DNA from 3 places in the Colwellia sp. F1 genome. Region 3 is predicted to be linked to each of the others. Evidence: predicted binding sites of a transcription regulator. Region 3 holds the regulator's gene; each other region holds the start of a gene.
What was found. Region 3 encodes sigma-54, which starts transcription at its own class of promoters, with help from an activator protein. Its sites were predicted from a motif close to GTTGGCACGNNNNTNGNNT; they were not measured.
Positions count from the first base shown of each region.

Region 1: flgA (flagellar basal body P-ring formation chaperone FlgA) is a predicted target of sigma-54. The motif match lies at 1,954-1,972, and genes of this name have one in related genera.
Region 2: AC0UA9_RS01265 (PEP-CTERM sorting domain-containing protein) is a predicted target of sigma-54. The motif match lies at 1,410-1,428, and genes of this name have one in related genera.

Region 1 is NZ_JBWDLI010000010.1:142,219-145,501, reverse strand. Features, by position in the region: gene flgN (flagellar export chaperone FlgN) at 70-501, opposite strand; gene flgM (flagellar biosynthesis anti-sigma factor FlgM) at 582-884, opposite strand; gene flgA (flagellar basal body P-ring formation chaperone FlgA) at 1,076-1,780, opposite strand; gene AC0UA9_RS11340 (chemotaxis protein) at 2,027-2,953, shown strand; gene AC0UA9_RS11335 (CheR family methyltransferase) at 2,997-3,283, shown strand, end outside.
Region 2 is NZ_JBWDLI010000001.1:281,312-284,594, reverse strand. Features, by position in the region: gene AC0UA9_RS01270 (methyl-accepting chemotaxis protein) at 1-1,216, shown strand, start outside; gene AC0UA9_RS01265 (PEP-CTERM sorting domain-containing protein) at 1,464-2,216, shown strand; gene AC0UA9_RS01260 (low molecular weight protein-tyrosine-phosphatase) at 2,466-2,951, shown strand; gene AC0UA9_RS01255 (3-deoxy-7-phosphoheptulonate synthase) at 3,120-3,283, opposite strand, start outside.
Region 3 is NZ_JBWDLI010000015.1:68,048-71,330, reverse strand. Features, by position in the region: gene ptsN (PTS IIA-like nitrogen regulatory protein PtsN) at 1-150, opposite strand, end outside; gene hpf (ribosome hibernation promoting factor) at 175-462, opposite strand; gene AC0UA9_RS14065 (RNA polymerase factor sigma-54) at 506-2,017, opposite strand; gene lptB (LPS export ABC transporter ATP-binding protein) at 2,150-2,914, opposite strand; gene lptA (lipopolysaccharide transport periplasmic protein LptA) at 2,895-3,283, opposite strand, start outside.

The DNA of each region.
Region 1 (3,283 bases), on a different contig from region 3:
GTGTATCTCTGAATTACTGAACTAGACGGTAAACCTTTTGCTAGCTGGTTGTGCTTAGCCCAAGCATACTTAAGCCTTTAAACCTATACTGCTTAAGCCACCAGATTTTTTACCTTTATTATCATAAGTAACAGAATTCTTGTTATTGTTTTCTAATAAAGTGGTTTTCATACGTTCAACGGCCAGTTGAGATTGCACGATTATTTGACCATTAATTTGGTTTTTTTGTTGGCAGAGTTGCAATAAATTTTCAATGTCAGTTAGTGCTTCATCAAGTAAACCGGCCTTTTTATCTTGGGCAAATGCCTGGTTAACCATTATCTTTTGATCTAAGGCTTGTATCGCAAGCAAGGCTTGGTTTTTCTGCTCACTAATTTGCAGTAATGCCTCAGGTTGGTGCTGCTCTAAAATGCGCTTTTCGTCGTCAATGATTTGTTCAAGTGATTGTAACTGAGCAAACTGTTGGGCAAGCAGCTCTAATGATTGAGATGAAGCTGACATGAAAGTACCTTTAAATATAAGTAAAAGGTGATTATCACCCAGTCTACTGCTTAGATCAAACGATAAACTAAGGGATTAAACTATAAACTAAACTCAAACTTTGCCATGCTAGCAGCAAGTTTTTGAGAGTCAACTTTATACTCGCCAGCGGCAATTGTTTTTTTCAGCTCTTCAACTTTTTTTTGATCAATGACAGGTGCATCGGCAGATTTTTTTTGCAGCTCTTTAAATTGTTGTGCTTGTGGGGTAAAAGAAACAGAATCGCGAGCAGCATGTTTTACTTGGGTATCGTTTGCTGTTTGAGCGTTTGCCTGCTTATTTTGCGCCAGCTTACTTTGATTAATATGAGCTTGATTATTTAAGTTGTTGATATTTATAGTCATAATGTTACCCTGCGGTAAAGGTGTATTTTGTCAATTTGTTCGTTAGCTTTATATCGGCAAGCTGCACGATAACTTTAGTAAAAGTTTTGTTAAATTACCGTTTTATTTTGGTTGCGGGTATCAAGCAAAAAATACAGCCTTCTGTTAGCGCTTTAACGATGAATCTTACTCTCTAAGTGAGCGCTAAAAAATTATAGGTTAATTACCACTTGGTTAACAGCACTAATTTTAGGCTTTATTATGCGTCCTGAACGTGTATTTTTAACCCTAATTTGTTCATTTAGGTTACCTGAGCTTAGCGCAGTTCCCTTCGTTTTAATAACAAAATTATCGCTTTTTGCAGTAATAGTGACAGTATCACCCTTGCAGACTAAGCAAATACTATTTTTAGTGATGGCATTATCTATACCTATTCTTCTTTCTGCTTTACTCCCAAGCACTGCATTAATATCACTTAATCTTTCCCCCCGAATTCTATTATTTGCGATATAATCTATAGCGATATTCTTTTTTGTCAGTATTTCGCCTTTCTCAATAGTACTTGTGGTTATAACCACAGCAAAGGTTCGTTCAATTTTAGCGAGTATGTAGAGGTACCAAGGAGTGGCGTCATCACAGGTTATTTTAATATTAATATTTCTCCGGTTGGTATTTTCAGGTATATTTGCTGTAATAGGCTTTTGGCAAGGTTTGATTATTATTCGTGGGTCTATCGGGGTAACGTCAAAAGATATTCGTCCTCCCATAGGTGGGGGTATTGCGCTTTCAAGTTGTTTTTGTACAAACGATTCTATATAAGCGCTATCCCAAGTAGAAGCCGAACTCGCGCCTGAAAATAGTGCTATAAAATAGAGGACAGATAAAAAAAGTTTCATTGTAGGCATATTTTTTGTCATTTATCCTTAGGTTAATTTTTTATACTCGACTATGCTTATAACAATTTACATAGTAATAAGTGTATCACTTTGTGTTATAAGTGTATTAATTCTAGTTTTATTCATTACCCATAGCGTGGTAATTTACTTAACATTCATCAATTTTTTGTCACTTAATATGGCTTACAATACACAATCAAGAATTGTGCCTTATTGTCCTACACTGGTAGGTATATAATACAGTGCTTGAATACAAATGAGGTTTTTATGGCAGGTATACTCGATTCAGTTAATCAACGAACACAACTAGTCGGTCAAAACAGGCTAGAGTTGCTGCTCTTTAAATTAGTAGGCACTCAGCGCTTTGGTATCAATGTCTTTAAAGTAAGAGAAGTTCTACAGTGCCCTACATTAACAGTTTTACCTAAACAAGACCCCTTTATAAAAGGGGTTGCGCATATCAGAGGGCAAACCATTTCAGTTATTGATATGAGTAAAGCCATTGGTGGCCCTGCTATTACTCAAACTGATGAGTCTTTCATCATTATTGCCGAGTATAATCGTAGCGTACAAGGCTTTCTTGTGGCAGGCGTAGAACGTATTGTGACGCTAAGCTGGAAGGATATGATGCCTCCGCCAGAGGGGGCAGGTAAAGCCAGTTACTTAACAGCGGTAACAGAAATAAATAAGCAGATGGTCTCTATTTTAGATGTAGAAAAAATATTAAATGATATTAACCCAGTCTCTACCGATTTAAGTGACAGTGTTGTTGATACTAATGTTGGGGTAGAGCTTGGTGAGCGTATTGTTATGATTGCTGACGATTCAAGTGTTGCTCGAAACCAAGTAAAAAGAGCGTTAGAGCCATTAGGTATTACCATGGCTTTGGCGAAAAATGGCCAAGACGCATTAGAGCAACTCACTGCCATAGCCGAGACATGTGAACACAGTATCACGGAAAAAGTAGCGCTAATGGTTTCAGATATTGAAATGCCAGAAATGGATGGCTACACCCTAACCGCTGAGGTAAAAGGTAACGAACGTATGGCTAAAATGCCAATTATTCTGCACACCTCATTAAGCGGGGTGTTTAACAATGCCATGGTTAAAAAAGTTGGTGCAGAAGACTTCATTCCTAAATTTCACCCCGATGAATTGGCAACAGCTGTTAAAAAATGGTTAAACCACCACTAATAATAACGCACCATGTACACATATCAATTAGGAAGTAGTAATAGTGCTAGCAAGACAACTTGACGATAAAAGTTATCATCAATTTAGAGTTTTTCTCGAGCAACAGTGCGGCATTGTATTAGGTGAAAACAAACAGTACCTAGTAAAAAGTCGCTTAGCTCCTTTGATGAGTAAGTTTGGCGTTAGCTCACTTGGTGAATTAGTGACCCGAACACTGTTACCGGTAGAGCGGCAGTTACGTGCAGCTGTGATTGACGCTATGACCACAAATGAAACACTATGGTTTCGTGACGATTATCCTTTTAGGCTGTTAAAAAGTAAGATATTTCC
Region 2 (3,283 bases), on a different contig from region 3:
GCAAATAATCACATACCATTGGGACTCAGAACGCGAAGGGAGCGTTGTTGACCTAACATCAGTTGTACAAAAAACACCACATTGGGGCTGGTATATAGGGACCGGCATTAGTTATGCAGAAGCGAATGCGCGTTACTGGTCTGCTGCTAAATGGTCACTATCAATTTCAATTATTATTGCCGTTATTCTAGCGTTTGCTTTAGCGCGTTTTGGTTTGTCACTAAACTTTGCTTTAGGTGCTGAAGTGAATGATGTACGTGAAGCAGTAATTAGAGTATCGCGTGGTAACCTAAAGCAAAATAAGAGATTTATTAATGCAAACGATGACAGCGTTGTCGGAGCAGTAAATTATATGCAAAAAGAGCTACAAGGCGTAGTTCAAGGTATAAAGCGTGTGACCGATAATTTATATAATCAAACCGATGCGGCTAAAGTAAGGTCAGCAGACTTAGACAATTTAGCCAAAACAATGCGTGATGAAACGCAAATCGTTGCCGCAGCCGTGACCGAATTAACGGCTTCTGCTAATGCCGTCGCTGAAAATGCCAAACACGCAGCACACTCTGTTGTAGAGGCTGAGAAACAAGGAAAACAAGCTAACTTATTGACTCAAGAAGCTTCTAAATCTGTTGTGTTACTTGAAAGCCAAATTGATAATGCTGGGGCTAATATTCAAATTCTTGATGATGAAGTGAGTAATATCGCTAATGTTTTGGCTGTTATTCAGGGTATTGCAGAGCAAACTAACTTACTGGCATTAAATGCTGCAATTGAGGCAGCGAGAGCGGGTGACCAGGGCCGAGGTTTTGCCGTAGTTGCCGATGAGGTGCGCCAACTAGCGCAACGTACTCAGGCAAGCACTGAAGAGATTCATCAAATGATCTCTAAATTACAAAATGCGACAAAAGAGGCTAAATCTTCGGTGACGCAAAGTATCGCAACCAGTGAAGAAACCGTGATTAAATCCAAACAAGTTTCAGCGGAATTAGTCAATATCGCTCACTCACTTGAAGGCATTTCACAAATGAGCCATCAAATATCTATTGCCGCGGTAGAGCAATTAGCAGCGGGTGAAGATACCGCTATGCGTATTACTAATATTTCAGACACCTCAGACAATACTTTAGCGGTATCACACGAGGTACAAGAATCATCAGTACAGATACAGGAGTTAACAAACAACCTAGAAGTTGAAATAGCTAAATTTAAACTTTAATTGTCTGTAGTGCGCAGTGTTTGCTTGCTGGTTAGTGCTCAAGTAAACACGCAGCTACTCAGTGGCTGACTTCACCGTTCAAAGCACAAAATAAAGTGTCTAATATTTTTACAGCTAAAGTTAGTGTAATGAGTTGTTAACGGTGTATTAACAGTTTTTATCATATAATCAAGGTGTTTTGCTTGCTTGTAATGCTTGCACATTCCTTGCATCAGTAGCCTTGAACTTTAAACTGAGGTGTTAAATTATGAATAAAAGCAAAGTTAAAATATCGACATGGTTAATAACGTGTTCATCATTTATGCTGTTCTGCGTTAATGCAGCTATAATTGAGGTTACCCCAACCACAGTGGATTGGATAGCCGCAGATGCTAATAGCGCCATTACCAATACCGTTGCTTATAATGGTAATGGCTCATTAGAATTACATGGTGATCGTACGCGATTTTTTGGTTTAGGTAATCCATTTTCACCAACGAGTAATATTGGCCTACTTGCCGACTTGGTTGACTTCACCTTCGACTGGTCTATTGCAACAAGCAGTGTATCTGCTTTACATTCAGATTATACCCCTGCATTAAGGTTACACATTTGGGATGGCTCGCAACGTAGCGAATTAATTTGGGAAGGCGCTTACAATGGCACTTATGGCGTTACGGCGCGCGACACTTGGTATAGCACTAATTTTTCAGATAATTTCTGGCAATACCAAACAAATATAGGTGTTACAGCGCAATATAATTACGGTATTAGTGATTGGCAGCAGCAGTACTCTAGCCAAGCTTATATTAGTGCTATCAGTGTTGGCGTTGGCTCGTCGGTGGGTAACGACTATGTCGCCTTTAGTGATAAGGTAACTATTGGCTTTGCCAATCAAGACAGCCGTACTTTTAATTTTGAAGTTGACGCTGTCACTGTGCCCGAGCCCACAAGCTTAGCATTATTAGGTTTAGCAATATTGGTATTTTTTATGCGAGCATTTCAGCAAAGCAAAGTATAAAACAAGCTAAATAAAGAAGAAAACTGTAGTAGGGGTAACACGAAAGTAGTGTAGAGTGCAAAAACCAAGGTACTTTGGTTTTTGCAGCGCTAGCTAACTTGATGCGCTGTTATCATCAGTTAGTTAGCCAAATAATACTGTTGAATATTATAGCCAATGTAACATTGAATATTCCCTAACAAAAAATTACAATCTGTTGGTTTAATTAGGGTACAAACACTGATAAATTAACAAAAAATGGAAGGAAAGATGACTGTTAACGAATTGAACTTAAAGGGAATTAAAAGCGTACTTTTTGTCTGTATGGGTAACATTTGCCGCTCACCAAGTGCTGAAGCCGTTTTTAGGCATAAAGCAAAAGCTAAGGGGGTGTCGTTGAAAATAGACTCTGCAGGCACAGTAGGAGCACATGTTAGAGAAAAACCAGATCATCGATCGCAAAAAGTGGCTGTTGCACGAGGTTATTCGTTTGACGGTATCAAAGCACGAAAAGTTACCGTGCAAGACTTTGATGATTTTGATCTAATATTAGCGATGGACAACAGCAATCTTGCCGATTTACATGCTCTTGCACCGAAACACTTACAATACAAAGCACAGCTTTTTTTAAATTTTGCAAAAAATCATGAAGAAAGTGAAGTACCTGACCCATACTACGGTGGCGCTAATGGCTTTCGTTTTGTGCTCGACTTAGTCGAAGACGCAAGTGATGGCTTATTATCGCAACTAAAATAGCAGTGCTGTTTAAGTTAGCTTGAACAAATAATAGCCAGGCTAACTCTACTTATAAAATAAGAGGTTGTTGGCAGTAACTTTGTAAGTAAAACAAACCTAGGTAGCAACTTCCTTACCGCTACTGCTTGTTGCATACATTCTGTTTCGATCAACAGGAAAACTAAAAAACTAGGCGTTAAACCGGTGTTTTACTGCATCAGCCAGTAAAGCTAATATTGCTTCACTCTCAGGTAAATCAACACAAGCGTCAGTGATACTTTTACCATAAATAAGCGGTACACCGTCTTTAACTGCCTGATTGCCTGACTCAATAAAGCTTTCAACCATAACAC
Region 3 (3,283 bases):
GCTCAGTAAGCTATCTAATAGATCGGTTGGATTTACATTGCCTAATTCCTGGGCAGCAAGCTGACATATTTTTTCAAGTAAGCGTTTTTTACTGCGAACTGGTACTGCACATTGCGTGCAGTCCAGTGTTAAGATATTTTGTAGTGTCATAATAATTTAAGTGGTGGCGCTAAGCTAATGTTGGGTTATTTTGCCTTTATATTTGAGTATCTGGCGGTCGAGTTTATCAACCAAATTATCTATTGAACTATACATGTCGGTATTCACCGCAGAGGCATGAATTTCATTACCTTTTAAATGCACTGTGGCTTCTGCTTTTTGATCTAACTTCTCTACCGTTAATACTACGTAAACATTAGTAATATGGTCAAAGTGACGCTCTAACTTGGCTAGCTTTGTTTCAACATAGTTGCGTAATGATGAAGTGATATCTACATGATGGCCCGTAAGATTAATTTGCATAAGTATGATCCTTCTTTAGTTCAATTAAAAATAAAGTTACTGATTATAGTAAACTTTTACGTTGGTTCGACGGTGGAATAGCTAAAGACTCTCGATACTTAGCTATTGTGCGCCTAGCAACGTTAATACCCTGCTCGGCTAGTAAATCAGCCATTTTACTATCACTTAGCGGTTTAGCAGGTATTTCCGCTAAAATGAACTTTTTAATTAACGATCGAATAGCAGTAGACGAACATTCACCGCCATTTTCAGTGCTAACATGGCTTGAAAAAAAATATTTTAATTCAAAAATACCTCGTGGCGTATGCATATACTTCTGTGTTGTTACACGAGAAATTGTAGACTCATGCATATCGACCGCTTCAGCGATATCATTTAAAACCATTGGCCGCATTGCTTCTTCACCATGTTCTAAAAAGCCTTGTTGGCGTTGTACAATACAGTTTGATACTTTGAGTAAAGTGTCGTTGCGTGATTCTAAACTTTTGATAAACCACTTGGCTTCTTGTAAATTAGCGCGAATAAATTGGCCGTCGTTACTCGATGACTTTGTTGTTTTAGTCATGGCGGCATATTGTTGATTGACTGACAGCTTAGGAGCGCTATCAGGGTTTAACTCAACCACCCAGCGGCCATTTTTTTTCTCTACGGAAACGTCAGGAATCACGTATTGATCATCGCTTTTATCAATCACATCACCAGGGCGAGGGTTTAAACTTTGAATTAACCGCATCACTTCACGTAAGTCATCCTCTTTCAGCCGTGTTTTACGCATGAGTTGACGGTAATCACGGCTACCCAGTAAATCAATATGCTCTCTGATAATTAATTTGCTTTCTGTTAAGTAAGGAGTGTCAGAACTAAACTGGTTTAATTGAATTAGTAAACAGTCAGCAATCGACGGCGCGGCAACCCCTATAGGATCAAATACATTAATACGTTTTAGAACGGCTTCTACTTCATCAAGCTCTAGCCCTTCAATCCCGACACTCTCTAAAATATCTTCACTTGAAACCGTTAAGTAACCTGCATCGTCTACAGCTTCAATAATTGCTATGGCAATGGCTCTATCGGTTTCAGAAAAAGGCGTTAACTCCATTTGCCATAAAAGGTGATCTTGAATTGAGTCAGTTGTTTCACCTTGATAGGTGTAATCTTCTCCTGGGCTACTAATAGCACCAGTGTTTGAGGTGCCGGCACTGTAGCTTTCTTCCCAAGTTGTATCTATGTTTAACTCTTCAGGAATATCACTTTTTTCCATGGCTTCTGTCGTACTAATTTCATCAATGCTTGCCGATGGTTCTTCACTGGTCGTTGTTTCAGCTGTGGCTGAAAAGGCCTCTTCAAGTCTCTCTGAACTATCGTTAGCGCTATTTTCCGTATCAGCGCTAGATCTGTCTTGTTCACTTATTTCAAGTAGAGGGTTGCTTTCAAGTACTTCTTGTATTTCTTGCTGAAGCTCTAACGTAGACAGCTGCAACAGCTTGATCGCTTGTTGCAGTTGCGGTGTCATCGTTAATTGCTGTCCTATTCGGAGTTGCAGAGTTGGGCGCATCTACTTTTTTTACTTCCTATTAATAAATATTGCTAACATTATGATAACTAATTTAAAAATTACTTTTAGTCACTTAAGGTTAGTATAGCCTAAGTGAGTTCAGTATAGCCAAAGTTCTCATGCTTAAGTTAACTATAGCGTGAATTGTTCGCCTAGGTATACATCTCTTACCGTTTGATTCGCAAGAATTTGATCAGAGTCACCTTCAGCAATTATTTCACCATGACTAACAATATATGCATGTTCACATACATCAAGTGTTTCACGCACATTATGATCAGTAATTAATATACCAATACCGCGATTTTTAAGGTGAATAATTATTTTTTTTATATCACCAACAGAAATTGGGTCAACACCTGCAAAGGGCTCATCAAGTAGAATGAACTCAGGATCAGCGGCCAATGCCCTTGCTATTTCTACCCGTCTTCGTTCACCACCTGACAGGCTCATACCCAAGTTGTCTTTAATGTGACTAATACTAAACTCTTCTAGTAGTTGTTCTAGTTTACTTTGCCTTTCGTGTTCATTAAGGCCCTTGCGAGTTTGCAAAATAGCCATAATATTATCAGTAACTGTGAGCTTTCTAAATATCGAGGCTTCTTGGGGTAAATAGCCTATGCCACGTCTTGCTCGTTCATGCATAGGAGCAAGGGTAACGTCTTCATCGTTGAGTATAATTTGGCCGTTGTCATTTGGAACTAAACCGACAATCATATAGAAAGACGTTGTTTTTCCAGCGCCATTAGGGCCTAGCAAACCAACAATTTGGCCAGCACTTACAGCTAAACTAACGCGCTTAACGACTTTTTTATTTTTATAAGACTTTGATAAATTTTGAGCTATCAAGGTTGATTTGCTCGATATATCGTCAGCTTTATGGTTTGTTACTGTCATTGTTTTTCTTATCTTGTTGGGCTTTTATTTGAGCAGGCTGTAAAATAGTGGTTACCGATTCATTTTGACCACTAATCGCTTCTAATTTTTCACTTAATGTGTTGTAAGTAATTGTTTCACCAGTAACTTTGCTACCAGCTTGCTTAACTTGTGCGTTACCTGAAATAGTAATGATGTATTGATCTGGTTGATATTTTATTTCATTTGCTTGCAAGCTAATTAAGCTCCCGTCTTCTAATTCTTGTTTGAAAATAGCGGGTTCACCTTTGGCAAGGTAGGTGTCATATTTTTCGTTAGTTGCCTCATCATGATGGCTATATACCTGAACAATATCAGCAACGATAGAAATAGAGCCTTGGCTGATATTTA